DNA from 3 places in the Pseudalkalibacillus sp. NRS-1564 genome. Region 2 is predicted to be linked to each of the others. Evidence: riboswitches for the same ligand, from Rfam matches in the RefSeq annotation. Region 2 holds a riboswitch; each other region holds the start of a gene.
What was found. A riboswitch is a leader RNA that binds a small molecule or an ion and turns the genes downstream of it on or off. The one in region 2 is predicted to bind cyclic di-GMP.
Positions count from the first base shown of each region.

Region 1: linked by a shared signal. The riboswitch ahead of ACIFPW_RS01860 (amidase) and the one ahead of ACIFPW_RS12040 (HD-GYP domain-containing protein) in region 2 are both predicted to bind cyclic di-GMP.
Region 3: linked by a shared signal. The riboswitch ahead of ACIFPW_RS18215 (anti-repressor SinI family protein) and the one ahead of ACIFPW_RS12040 (HD-GYP domain-containing protein) in region 2 are both predicted to bind cyclic di-GMP.

Region 1 is NZ_JBITPM010000004.1:68,039-72,481, forward strand. Features, by position in the region: gene ACIFPW_RS01840 (PspA/IM30 family protein) at 1-497, opposite strand, end outside; gene ACIFPW_RS01845 (flagellar basal body rod protein) at 519-860, opposite strand; gene ytzI (YtzI protein) at 1,055-1,234, shown strand; gene ACIFPW_RS01855 (YwbE family protein) at 1,212-1,406, shown strand; gene ACIFPW_RS01860 (amidase) at 1,463-2,365, opposite strand; cyclic di-GMP riboswitch class I at 2,408-2,494, opposite strand; gene ACIFPW_RS01865 (HelD family protein) at 2,659-4,443, opposite strand, start outside.
Region 2 is NZ_JBITPM010000022.1:25,635-30,077, forward strand. Features, by position in the region: gene ACIFPW_RS12025 (VOC family protein) at 1-241, opposite strand, end outside; gene ACIFPW_RS12030 (CBO0543 family protein) at 455-1,018, shown strand; gene ACIFPW_RS12035 (FAD-dependent oxidoreductase) at 1,141-2,577, opposite strand; cyclic di-GMP riboswitch class II at 2,713-2,796, shown strand; gene ACIFPW_RS12040 (HD-GYP domain-containing protein) at 2,808-3,449, shown strand; gene sda (sporulation histidine kinase inhibitor Sda) at 3,508-3,675, shown strand; gene ACIFPW_RS12050 (aldo/keto reductase) at 3,881-4,443, shown strand, end outside.
Region 3 is NZ_JBITPM010000040.1:57,610-62,052, reverse strand. Features, by position in the region: gene ACIFPW_RS18230 (MFS transporter) at 1-177, opposite strand, end outside; gene ACIFPW_RS18225 (HAD-IA family hydrolase) at 265-834, opposite strand; gene ACIFPW_RS18220 (glycine--tRNA ligase) at 960-2,342, opposite strand; gene ACIFPW_RS18215 (anti-repressor SinI family protein) at 2,724-2,861, opposite strand; cyclic di-GMP riboswitch class I at 2,887-2,975, opposite strand; gene ACIFPW_RS18210 (thioredoxin family protein) at 3,464-3,778, opposite strand; gene egtB (ergothioneine biosynthesis protein EgtB) at 4,041-4,443, opposite strand, start outside.

The DNA.
Region 1 (4,443 bases), on a different contig from region 2:
TGATCTAGATTCCTTTCTTCCAGAACCAAATCCATCTTATGATGAGCCCTCACACTATTCTCTTTCCCCATTAATTCCATTCGCTTAATCGACATATCTTTAAGCTTATGCTTCATTTTCTCGTACTTTTGTTCAAGACGTTTAAGCTCAAGATCTGCCTCATCCATCAATTGTGATAAGTGGTTAGCTCTTTCTTCATATTGCAACTGCTCTTGTTTTGCGAACTCATACAGCTCAGCCTCGCCTGCTTCATTTGCTAAAACAGCTTGTCCAGCGCGTTTCTCAGCATTTCTTCGCGCTTTATCTAATTCTCTTCTGAATTCTAAAAGTAGCGTTGACTGCCGCTCGACAAGTTTTCTCGCCTTTTCCACTTCTCTTTCACACTGTCTTAAATAGTGATTTAAAAGGGAAATTGGATTTTTCTCCTCCTTCTGGTCAAGGATGCTATGAAAATCAGCTTCAATTGAGTTTTTGATGCGATTAAGTAAATTTGGCATGTCCATTCTCTCCTTTTTTAATTAACTTTTCTTCAGTTCATCCCATTGCTTTTCAAAATTTGTGAATGGGTCATTGTCTTTCTTATCGTAACTTGCTCCATCCCACTTTTTATAAACGACATAAAGAATGTAGATAGCTACGAGACCAAGAATTGCTGGCATATTCGCCACAGCAGTACTTAAACCGATGAATCCTAAGATCCCCCAGATGACTTTACCAGTTGTTGAATCTGCCTGAATAAACTTCTTAAATGCAATGTAGAGGATGACAAGGCTAATCATCATACCTACTAATGAACCAAGGTTCGACAGCAATACAATCGCAGCGATGATTCCAAGTAACAGCAAACCTGCTTTCTTCATCATAATCGCCTCCTTTCATACTTTGATTCTACCTGCTTACCAAAGTGTCCATAATGAGCTAAAGCTATATATTTATATAAGACCAGAGACTTAGACAGATTAAGCTATATAATAACCCTTGTCAGATCATGTTCTATCTTAACCGCGATAATCATGGTAAAGTGAGAGCAGACATCACGGAAAGGAGTTCGGGAATGGTTATTACGATAACAGTCATCGTCGTTGTCATTATGACGATTGTCATTGCCGCTGCTTTTGGAATGGCTGTATCAAAAGGATACAGTGTCAAACATACTGTCGACCCGTTGCCTGAGGAGCAGCATAACGAAGCGACAGAGAAAGAGGTTACTGATGAACGGACAGAACAGAAGTAATATAGAACCAGGGAAAACTGTAGATATCGTCTTGAAACAAGATCAGCGTTCAGGGAAAACGACAAGAGGTGTTGTAAAAGATATCCTGACTAAATCCCCCACCCATCCGCATGGTATCAAAGTACGTCTGGAAGATGGACAGGTTGGTCGCGTCAAATCGATTTTATCCTAAGCTGAACTCATAAAAATGAACCCCCGGCTGATTTTCAGTCCGGGGGTTCATTTTTATTATTGTGTTAACGCCATCCAACTATCAAGATAATGTATGGAAAAACCTTGTACTGAAGAGGAATACTCATATGCAGTCTTTACTTTGAGAAGTTCCTCTGTCATGACTGCTTCTCCCTCTTCAAAAAATGAAATGTAGGAAGCTTCTGACGTTTGCCCTGTCTCTACACCAACGGAGATTTTCTTGCCATATTTTTCAGCTAAAGCTATCTCATTACTAATAAGAGCAACAATTCCATTTGCACCATCAGCACGATCACGGTAAGCCATTAATGTAGTCACATCCGCCGTTTGAATAATCCACTCAGCTAAATTGCCCGATCCATACCGATTGTTGTAAGATTGTTCGTCAAACCAAAAAGGAGTGTCGACACCAAACGATAATCCTAGGCTCGTCGCACGAGTCTTTCCATCTGATAAACGGTCTTGATAGAAAGAAATCGTTTTTTGATAACTATTCGTCCAGCCAGAATGAAGATAAGGTTCTATATCAAGATGAACACCACTAAACTTTTGATTCTCTGTCGCATTAGCTTGATAGGAATCCAACCAGTTAAATAAGTTCGCCTGATATGTAGCACCATTTCTTGTAGCCCAATTTGGTGCCCCATCTAGAGCATGTACACGAATACCTTTGGATGTCGCATTTTCAATAAATGATTCATAAGAAGATGCCATCACTGAACGATTTATTTGCAAGTAAGCATCTGTTACTTGTTTCTCTTCCATAAACTGAAGGATGTCATTTGATTTCGTTTCAATGTCCCTTGTGTTCCAAATCCATGTAGCAAGAGAAGTGTCCATTTCTACCGCCTCAGCTTTCCCCACAGGCACAACCATCATCTGCACAAAAAAGCCCAGTATAAAAAAGAGAATTCCAACAGCAACCGATACATTCTTCACATGTACGCTCTCCTTTTTTTCAACCCAGAGCTCAAAAAGGAGCCTGGCGGTTTGGCAACCATTCGCATTCATGCGGGCAGGCCCATAACTTTGCGTCCCTGCTTTTCAACAGGTTTGCCTTTTTCAGTTTTATATTCCAACTACTTTTATTATCGGCAATAAATAATAAAGAGTTTAGCTTTTTTTATAGAGTGTGTGAAGAAAATGCTTAATGGTACTAATACTTGAATGTACTAACAATCCATCATTTCATGGTATGAAATAGCAAAGGTAACCTTTAAACAAACGTTTGATTAAACTGGTAGCAATTGTGAAGGAGTATCAATATAAAAGAGTTTTAATTCATGCAATGCTCTTGTACATCCTACATATAGTAATTTCGCATCTGTTGCATGTGGACTATAATTATCTTCGTTAGCATTTGCCAATATAACTCCATCGAATTCTAATCCCTTAGTAAGATAGATTGGCACAATTGATAGTCCCCCTTCATAAGATCGATCATCCGCAGTAATGAGATGCAACTTCTCATCATACCTACTAAGATTGCCATACAAATCATGACATTCCTCTTCGCTCCTACCAACAATCGCTACTGTATTCATACCTCTCTCTTGCATTTCTTTAGCTGATTTTATCAAGCTACTAACATGCCTCTTCTTATCTATTTTGCTTATTTCGACTTTCTTTCCACTTCGAAAAATTGGCACAGCCAGTTGAACCGGTATATCCGCATGAGCTATCACTTCATTCGCAAATTCAATAATTTCTAAAGTCGATCGATAACTTTGTTCAAGTTCCATATAAAGGTCTTTACCGTTGAAAAGCACTCTAAATTCTTCCCAGCTATGAATGCCCTTATATGAATGAATGCCCTGTGCCAAATCCCCTAATATTGTAAAAGATTGACTTCGATTCACTTCTTTCAGAAGCGCCAGTTGAAAAGGTGAAAAGTCCTGAGCTTCGTCAATTACAATATGCTGAAACCTATGTTCTTTATCATTACCGTTCAATTGATATTGAATGTAAAGGAGAGGGGCAAGGTCGTCCGGCGATAATTTCTTCTTTTTTATTCGCTTTGCCGTTTCCAGCACAAGTTCTTCATTTATAACATCTGCTCTTTCTGACTGTGTTATGTAGCTAGGAACATTCGATTGAAAAAGTGATTGATAGAACGAAAGAGCAGTTTGCTTCGGCCATGTTTTAAAATAATTCTTCAGCTGATCGTTTGCTAGTTTGCGATATTCTTTCTTTAAATGGTCTCCCTCTACCGATTTGATCTCACCTTTTATCCAAATTTTAAAACGATTCATCATCATTTCGCGTTTACGGCCAACAGGATATGCAGAAAGGTCTTTTAACCATTGTTCGATCTTCGTTTCTGAAAGCTCTCTTCCTTCAAATGGGTGAAAGGAGCCAACCGGACCGACTGAGTTGCTATAACGATGTATAGCTTGATCAATCCATTTTTTAAATGTCAGTGATCCTTTTACTCTTCCTTCTGCAATTGAAAAATCGAATCGACTCTTCCCAAACCACTTTCTGAGGTCGTGTCCAGATGAATCAATCGTAATCTTTTCTTCAATCGTTTTTATTGTCCAATCTGTGAAAGTAGATTGTTGAATTCCCCCTACACCTAGCTCCGGAAGGACTCCTGAAATATAATCAAGAAACATCCTATTCGGTGCAAAGATAATCATTTTACCCGCTTGAATGGTATCTCTGTATTCATATAGTAAGAAAGCTAATCGATGAAGCGCAACCGTTGTCTTACCACTTCCTGCTGCTCCTTGTATGATAAGTGGCGTCGATCGCTCAGCACGAATAATATCATTTTGCTTTGTTTGTATTGTTGATACGATGTCACGGAGACGGTTATCTTTATTTTCACTCAGACGATATAGAAGAAATTCATCTGAGCCACTTAAATCATCGCTATCTTCTACATAGGTGTCTACGACTCGCTGAAGTTCTTTATCTCGAATCACAATATTTCGCTTCAGCTCTATATTCCCTTCGATGACGCCATCAGGCGATACATAATAGACATCCTCTTCTGGCCCTGTAAATGCATAGAA
Region 2 (4,443 bases):
ATAGTGCCAAAATGACTTCCGTTGATTCTCTGGCGTTCGTAAGGTTCTTCTTCGTAAATGTCTTGAAGAACTCCTCTACAAGTAACATAACAAAAGTATTTTCATTGATCACCATGCACGTCGCGTTCTCATCTGTAAACTGTGGGTTAAATTCAAAGCCAATTTCAGAGAAAAAAGCGATGGATCTATCGAGATCCTTGACCGGTAAATTCACAAACACGTGCTTCGCCGTTTGAGCCATTCGATCACTCTCCTTAGAAAAATGAAATACCTCCTCTATTCATTTCGCTATGAAACCTCAAACTCCTTATCCATTTCCCAAAAGTTTTTATGACGCATAAGAAAAATGAATCATCACGTTCACCGTGCACAGCTTTCCATAAAGAAAATTTCTACAAAACGTAATAACAACTATTCTTGCGTAGAATACTACCCCATAAAGGTGGTGTTCATAATGGATCGACAACAGCAGTTTGATCAAATTGTCTTGTTGCGAAGAGAGCTTGAAGAGAAAGCAAGTCATTATTGGCAAAGTTATTCTGACTATACAACCTGGCAATTTTGGCTTATTTTAGCGTTCATCTTCGTGCCGCTGATTATCCTTTATTTTCGAATCGATCGACGCAAAATTTTTCTGCTTGGATTTTTTGGCTATTCCGTTCACGTCATAGCTGCTTATGTGGATGCATTAGGTGTTCGTAAATCCTGGTGGGATTATCCTTACATTGCGATTCCCCAATTACCTGCAAGCATTAGTATTGATGGAGCTCTTGTCCCGGTCTATTTTATTTTGCTTTATCAGTGGTGCTTATCACATAAGAAAAACTACTGGTTATACGGCACGCTTTCAGCAGTAGGCTTTACGTTTATTTTTAAGCCGATTTTAATTTGGCTCGACCTCTTTGAACTATACACCAATTGGTTTGTTTTATTAGCAGCCTATTTATTCGTCACATATGTAGCGAAAGTGATAACGGATATTTTTATCAAAATGTCTAAACAAAGCAGGGAGACTTAAGGAAACAAGAAACTGAATCTTGCCCTTAAGTCTCCTTGTCTAAAGATAAAATGTTGAATTTTGATACGTACTGTTTCAATCTTTCCACATTCTGTTCACTATCCGCTAAAGCTACATAACCATCAGGCCGGATCAGGTACAGCGCATTTTCCTGCAATCCTTTTTTTCGTCATTGCTTTTTCAAAGCTAAACTCATATAGAGCATATCCAGATACCCTGGCAAAATCCTTAACGGCTTCATTTGCCTGGCCGTATACGTGAAGCTGCCAATCCATTAACTTAAGTGCATCATAATTATGGCATGAATTTGTTTGAATCCATGGCAGACGATCTCCACCATGAACTTTCCCCGCTGTACCATCACTAAGTTGACTGTTGCGATAATGAATGTTGATTTGAGAAAGCCTTCTAAAGGCTGCTTTTCGAGCAATTGAAAAGGAACGAAGCGCAAATGGAGCCACGTTCGGTATAACGATTTTGCGCAGTAATCTGCTCGTCATGTGATCGCCTATAATAGAAGTAAATGCTCGATCTGTTGTATCGATTAGCGTTCTCGCAAAGCCAATGCGCTCCTTTTCAAACGTATCAAGAATAGCTTCATCCGCTTTCTGAAGCAGCACTGCGGCTAGCTTCCACGCTAAGTTCACCGCGTCCCCAATCCCGGTGTTCATGCCCTGTCCGCCAGCCAGGCTATGAATGTGTCCAGCATCTCCGGCAATAAAGGAACGTCCTTTTCTAAAGTGACTGCTAACGCGATGATGGACTTTGTACGTTTGGAACCAGTTCACATGCTGAATCGTTAAGCCTGTTCTCTGCTCGATCAGCGACTGGAAATCCTTGAACGCAACTGAGCTTTGATCGGTTAAATGGCGAGGAACTATTCCAATAATCCGCTCCATTCCCGTGCTTCTAACTGGCATGAACAGGTAAAAGGTGTCAGAATCTAAATACACATTTAAACTACTTTCAGATAACTGGCCGGTGTTCGCTTTAACATCTGCCACAAAAAACAGTTCCTCATACGTTCCACCTGGAAAATCAAAAGCAAGTTCTCTTCGAACGGTACTGTGTGCTCCATCACACCCGCATATATATGAAAACTCACTCCGCTCTTCCTTATTATCTTTTTTAATAACGGCTTGAACATGGTCCCCTTCATCCATAAATGAAACCAACTCTGTCTTCCATTCTACCTCAACGCCTTCGTCGGCTAATTTGTTAATTAGCAGCTGCTCGTGATCATCTTGCGGATAGCTTAGGGCAAATGGGAAAGGACTTAATCCTTTTCCAAGATCGTGAAAATTGATGTTGGCTTTTGCTTTCATTCCTTCTCGAAATTGGATAGACTTCACTTTAATCCCCCGGTGGATGACTTCTTCTGCGAAGCCCATTTGGTTATAAAATTCTAGGGTTCTAGCGTGTACAATTAGCGCACGCGATGCTTCTCCGGGTCCCTCATTTTTCTCGATGATCCGAAATGAAACTCCATATTTCGCTAGGTGGAGTGCTAATACAAGACCCGTAGGACCTGCGCCAACAATTAGTACGTCAGAATTCATTTCCCAATCTCCTTTCATTGGCGTTCCAAATAAAAAAACTGAAAAATCAAAGAAAACAGTTAACAAATTCACCTTTTTATGGTATTTATTATATAAGTATATCCTTATGTCAAGATACCTCAGTAAGAGAACCACAAAAAAAGAGAATGCGATGAACTATCATTCTAGCCTGGGCACTTGAGTGATAGGGAGCAAGTAGTGCAACCGGCTCCTTAAAAAGGAGAATGAACATGGAAAAGTGTACATTGTACGGGCACGCTAATTTATTTTCATCACACACACTGCGAATGATGGAACTCCTAAGACGTCACGACCCTCATAGCTTTCTCCATTCAGTACAAACTACGAGCTACTTCATTGATTTCTGTTTGCATTACAATTTCCGATCACTGTTGAAACGGCGCTTTCTTGAGTCTGTTTTGCTACATGACATCGGTAAACTACTTGTCCCAACAGAAATTCTTCAAAAAAAGAGCCCACTAACCCTTTATGAGAAAGAGTATGTCGAGCGGCATCCAGAGTTTGGAATAGAGCTACTTAATGATTTTCCAGAGATTGATATTGAGCCGTCTCTTATACTAAATCATCATGAGAATAGCGATGGTACTGGCTATCCTTATCAATTACAATATGAGCAAATTCCTCGATCTGTTTCGATTCTTCGAGTCATCGATAGCTTCATTGCGATGACGTCTGATCGAGCTTATCGTCCAAAACGTTCTGACCAATCAGCCATTCATGAAATTAACGTTCATCGGAATAACTTCTATGAGCCATCCACTACCTCCTTGTTTATCTCTTATTTGGAAAAACGGCTAAAAGGGAAAAAGGTTCTGCTTCATTATTTTGATTATGCCAAACGTCAAAATTAAGCAGCGCTATTCAATAACCGTTTAAACAAAACCAAATACAATAGGGAGGGCGAATAGATTGCGACTCTTATCAACTAAGGATTTACTAATTGCATTTTGTGATGCGTATACTCTTCAATTAGATGAAGCTTTTATTGAAATGTTAACGAGCGAAATCATCCGAAGAGGCATCAATCCTCCCCAAACACGTACGGAGTGTTACGAACAAATCGCCAATTTCACTTGATGAGACAGCCTCTCATGACGCTATATAAAAAAGCTTATCTGGTCACAACTGGCCAATAAGCTTTTTTTGATAAATTTAATTGATTTCATCTCCCTTCACAAATAAATTTACTGTTAATACGCTTACATATGTTTGCATTTTTTAGGAAGTGGTAGATTTAAAGTGAGATAAAAAAGTTAATTATTATTGAAAGGAATGATCTTTGTTGAAGGAATCAATCCCAGAACTAACGTTGAATGATGGTCTTACACTACCCGCTATCGGTTTCGGTACTTACTTGCTAAATGGAAATGAAGGCGCAACTGCAATTAATAGTGCGATTGACGTTGGCTATCGCCTCATCGATACAGCTTACAATTACGAAAACGAAGGAACCGTAGGCGAAGCCATTCGTCGAAGTACAGTTCCTAGAAATGAACTGCGCGTCACTTCTAAATTACCAGGTCGCTATCAAGAATATAAGAAAGCTGTTACAGCCATTCAAGAGTCGTTATATAGAGCCAACCTGGATTATTATGATTTGTACCTCATTCACTGGCCGAACCCTAAACAAGGTCTTTATCCAGAAGCTTGGCAAGCTTTAATTGACGCTAAGAAATGGGGACTCATTCGCTCGATTGGCGTATGTAATTTCCTTCCGGAGCATCTAGAGCAATTGGAAAAGGAAACCGGCGTAAAGCCAAGCATCAATCAAATCGAACTACACCCCTTCTTCAACCAGGAAGATCAGAGAAGATTTCATCAACAAAACAACATCAAAACACAATC
Region 3 (4,443 bases), on a different contig from region 2:
CATGCTTACCGCATAAACAAGTGTATAGATCGTAACGACCCAAACTGTCCATTTCAAATCGATGCCAAGATCTTCTATAAGCGTTGTTAAGGCAGGAGAAACGATTCCTGAATCAAGCGCGCCTAGAAAAACCCCTAATAAAAATGTAATTAAAATAAACCGAAGTTTTTTATCCACGGCAAAACCATCCCCTTCATATTCATATGTGTATTATCACATATGAATATGAAGGACTTCAACTTTTAAATGGCCATAAAAAGCTTTTTACGAAGATGGCCATAACAGGTTTTTCAAGTCCTCATAATTAGTAACATATAGATCAGCGCCTGAAGAATCATTCTGAAATAAACACGTTTTCATTCCCACTTCTTTAGCAGGGAGAATATCAAGTACTCTGTCACCAACGGCAAGATCAAGCTGATGCTTGTTATTCAAATGGTGATAGGATGCAGGATCAGGCTTACGTGGAAATCCATCATCTCCCGCAACAAGATCAGCGAAATAATGCTCCATATTAAAATACTTTAAAATCGTGATCACCTCTTCACGCGGTTTATGAGTCATGATGACATTTAATTCAGCTTTTCGAAGAATAGTTTTCAAACCAGGAAATGGTGGTTTATCTTCTGGTGACAAAGCATTATCCATTTCACGAAACGTTTTAATTTGTTCTTCAGTTAATTGAAACACTTCCGTCGCATGACGAAAAGACACTTTTAGCTCTTTTAAGATATCTTCTTCCTTTACATCTTTAGAGACTAATTCTTTCATCACTTTTGTAAAAGCAGGGTATGTATCAAATAATGTGCCATCAAAATCCCATAGAATCCTCACTTACTATTCACTCCTTATTAGTTATACAACAAGTTAGTTTAATCTCGCGGGTAAACGATCAATAAGAATCATTGTCATTTTTTATTATAAAGAAAAGCCGCTCGAATTTTGAGCGGCTTCCTACATTAAAATTGTGTTTTTTCTTCAAGAAAGCTTTTCAGTTCAGAAATCGGCATTCTCTTTTGTTCCATTGTGTCACGGTCACGAATCGTCACTTGTTGGTCTTCAACAGAATCAAAATCAAATGTAATGGCGTACGGTGTACCAACTTCATCATGACGACGGTAACGTTTACCAATTGAGCCAGCCTCATCATAATCAATCATAAAGTATTTCGAAAGTTCCGCATGAACAGCACGCGCTTCTTCAGAAAGCTTCTTAGATAGAGGGAATACAGCAGCTTTAAACGGAGCGATCGCTGGATGGAAGTGCATCACACTTCTAGTTGTGCCATCTTCAAGCTCCTGTTCTTCATATGCTTCAATCAAGAAAGCAAGAGTGACGCGGTCAGCACCAAGTGAAGGCTCAATGCAATAAGGTACATACTTCTCACCTGTTTGTTGATCGTGATAAGTGAAATCTTCATTGGAATGTTCCATATGCTGCTTTAAGTCGTAATCTGTTCGAGAAGCAACACCCCAAAGTTCGCCCCAGCCAAATGGGAACTTGTACTCGATATCAGTTGTTGCATTACTATAATGCGACAGTTCATCTTCTGCATGCTCACGCAGTCGGATGCTATCTTCTTTTACACCAAGATTTAGAAGCCAGTTTTTGCAGTACTCTTTCCAATACTCATGCCACTCTAGTTCGTTACCTGGCTTACAGAAGAATTCAAGCTCCATTTGTTCAAATTCACGAGTACGGAATGTAAAGTTACCTGGTGTAATTTCATTCCGGAAGCTTTTTCCAACTTGTGCAATACCAAAAGGCACTTTCTTACGCATAGAGCGTTGAACATTTTTAAAGTTTACGAAGATTCCCTGCGCCGTTTCTGGGCGAAGGTAAATTTCACTCGTGCTCGATTTTGTTACACCTTGATGGGTTTTAAACATAAGATCAAATTGACGAATTTCTGTGAAATCTTCACTGCCACACTCCGGGCAAGTAATATGATTTTCTTTCATCAAACGCTCCATTTCTTCAAATGAAAGGCCGTCTGCAATCATGTCATCTTCATCAGTAGAAAGAGCGTCCTCAATTAATTTATCTGCACGGTGACGTGTTTTACAGCTTTTGCAATCAATTAAAGGATCATTGAAATTACCTAAATGTCCTGAAGCTTCCCACGTTTTTGGATTCATTAGAATGGCGGCATCTAGACCACTGTTATAAGGTGATTCTTGAACAAACTTCTTCCACCATGCATCTTTAATATTTTTCTTAAGTTCTACACCAAGTGGTCCATAATCCCACGTATTTGCTAGTCCACCGTAAATATCAGAACCAGGGAAAATAAATCCTCTGTGCTTTGATACTGAAACGATCTGATCCATTGAAATTGTCATGTCATTCTCTCCTTTTTTCTCAATCAATATAAAAAGCTCCCAATCCATGGACAAAAAATGTCCAGGGACGAGAGCTTATGCACCCGCGGTTCCACCCTAGTTGATGCAAATAAGGCATCCACTTTGAGAAACGTAACTCCAGACTGCCGTTTCATCAGACCTCGTTCGGGCTTCCACCGTCCCCGAATCGCTAAAATCAAGGTTATTCTGACTACTATTTATCCTTCATAGTTAGTATGGTTTATGTATGCAATTGATATGACATATGATACAAAAAATATTGCCCTAAAGTCAAGGATTATTCATTTCACACCGTATTTGCTTTCATCAAAGCTTATCACAAAAAAACGACCTTATAGGTCGTCATGCATTTATGTATATTCATAGATGTCGGTTTTTGTGTTGTCTTAAGAATGCCTGTACCTCTTCTTTCTTCAATCCAAGTTCCCTGGCAGCCCTCATGAGAATAACCCATTCTTGATCAAGTACCTTCTTAGGCTTAGGTTTAGCCATGGTCATTCTTTTCTCCTCCTTCATGGGTTTTCCAGGAGGACCAGCCGTCATCGTTGGAGAACCAACATTAGACCTGTGTCTTTGCGTCCCACCCTTTAGGATGGTTTGCCCTTGTCTGGAGAATTCAGAAATGACACATTCCGACCATAAACTTACAAAACACACAACTTTTTAGTGAATCGATGCGATTATTGAGAAGTTTGACGTTATATGCTACTAATATACCAGTTATTCGATGAAAATTCAAAATATTTTTAAATTTTCATTTCTACTTCTAACATCCTACGATTTCACTCATATCCTAACTGTATTCCCTGAATATATTTTTCGCAAAGGAAGAGTGATATGCATAGAAATCACATTAGTACCGCTTGGAGCGGTAAACATGTTGTACTACTTCGTTGTGAACCCATCTCTAGCACCGTAAAAACCATGTATAAAAGTATTCATGCCCCAACAGAACCATTACATCCACGTTGTAGTGAGACACTCTCTACTTACCTTAGCATTGGATATACAGTTGCATTTGTTCATTCATTAATCGACGGGTCCATTGAATATGTTCTAACAAAATAAGAGAAGGTTGCCTTCGCAACCTTCTCTTTTATTTAAAATTGACTTAAATATTCTTTCACCTGATCTGGATTTTTGGTATTCGCACTATGCAAGTGACCAATCTTTTTGCCGTCTTTATAGACAAGAAGGCTCGGGATACCCATGACATCATTTTCCTCTGTTATTTCAGGGAATTGTTCAATATCGATTTGAGCCCATTGTTTTTCATGATGAGCATTCATTATATCATCAATAAAAAAGTCAAGACGCTTGCAATCCGGGCACCAGTTTGCTTCATATTTAAGAATGGATACGTCATTATTGTTAATGAATGACTGATAAGAATCAGCTGTTTCAATCTTCTTCATGATTATCTCTCCTTCACCTATATCTTCATTAACAATTATATCGAAATAATCATTGAATGTCTGTAAGAAAGCTTACGTTATTTCACACTAAGATAGTACAAACTGAAAAGCTGTTCTTGACCGGTCCATGTTTTCATTGGTGTGAAACCTGAATTCTCTGCTAACAGTTTAAGTTCTTTAAGATTCTGTTCGAGTCGGATAGTATTCTTCTGGCTATGTGATTTCTTCAAATAGCTCTGATCCATTGCGAAGTTTTTAATGATTACTTATCATCTGCAAGACGAATGCCGGTAAATTGCCAGCGTTTATCTGGACCAAAGAAATTTCGATAAGTCGGACGAATATGAGATACGGAGGTAACACATGATCCGCCTCTTAGAATCATCTGACTGCTCATGAATTTTGCATTATACTCACCCAACGCCCCGTCAAGCGGTTTATTACCAGGGTAAGGCATATAAGGACTTTTCGTCCATTCCCACACATCTCCATAGGCTTTTTTTATTCTACCTTCATTTTCCTTGACCGATGCGACGGGATGATAGATGCCATCTTCAACAAAATTACCCGCAATCGGCTGATCGCGAACTGCAAGTTCCCATTCGGACTCAGAAGGAAGTCTTTTACCTACAAAGCTTGCATATGCTTCAGCTTCGTAGTAGCTA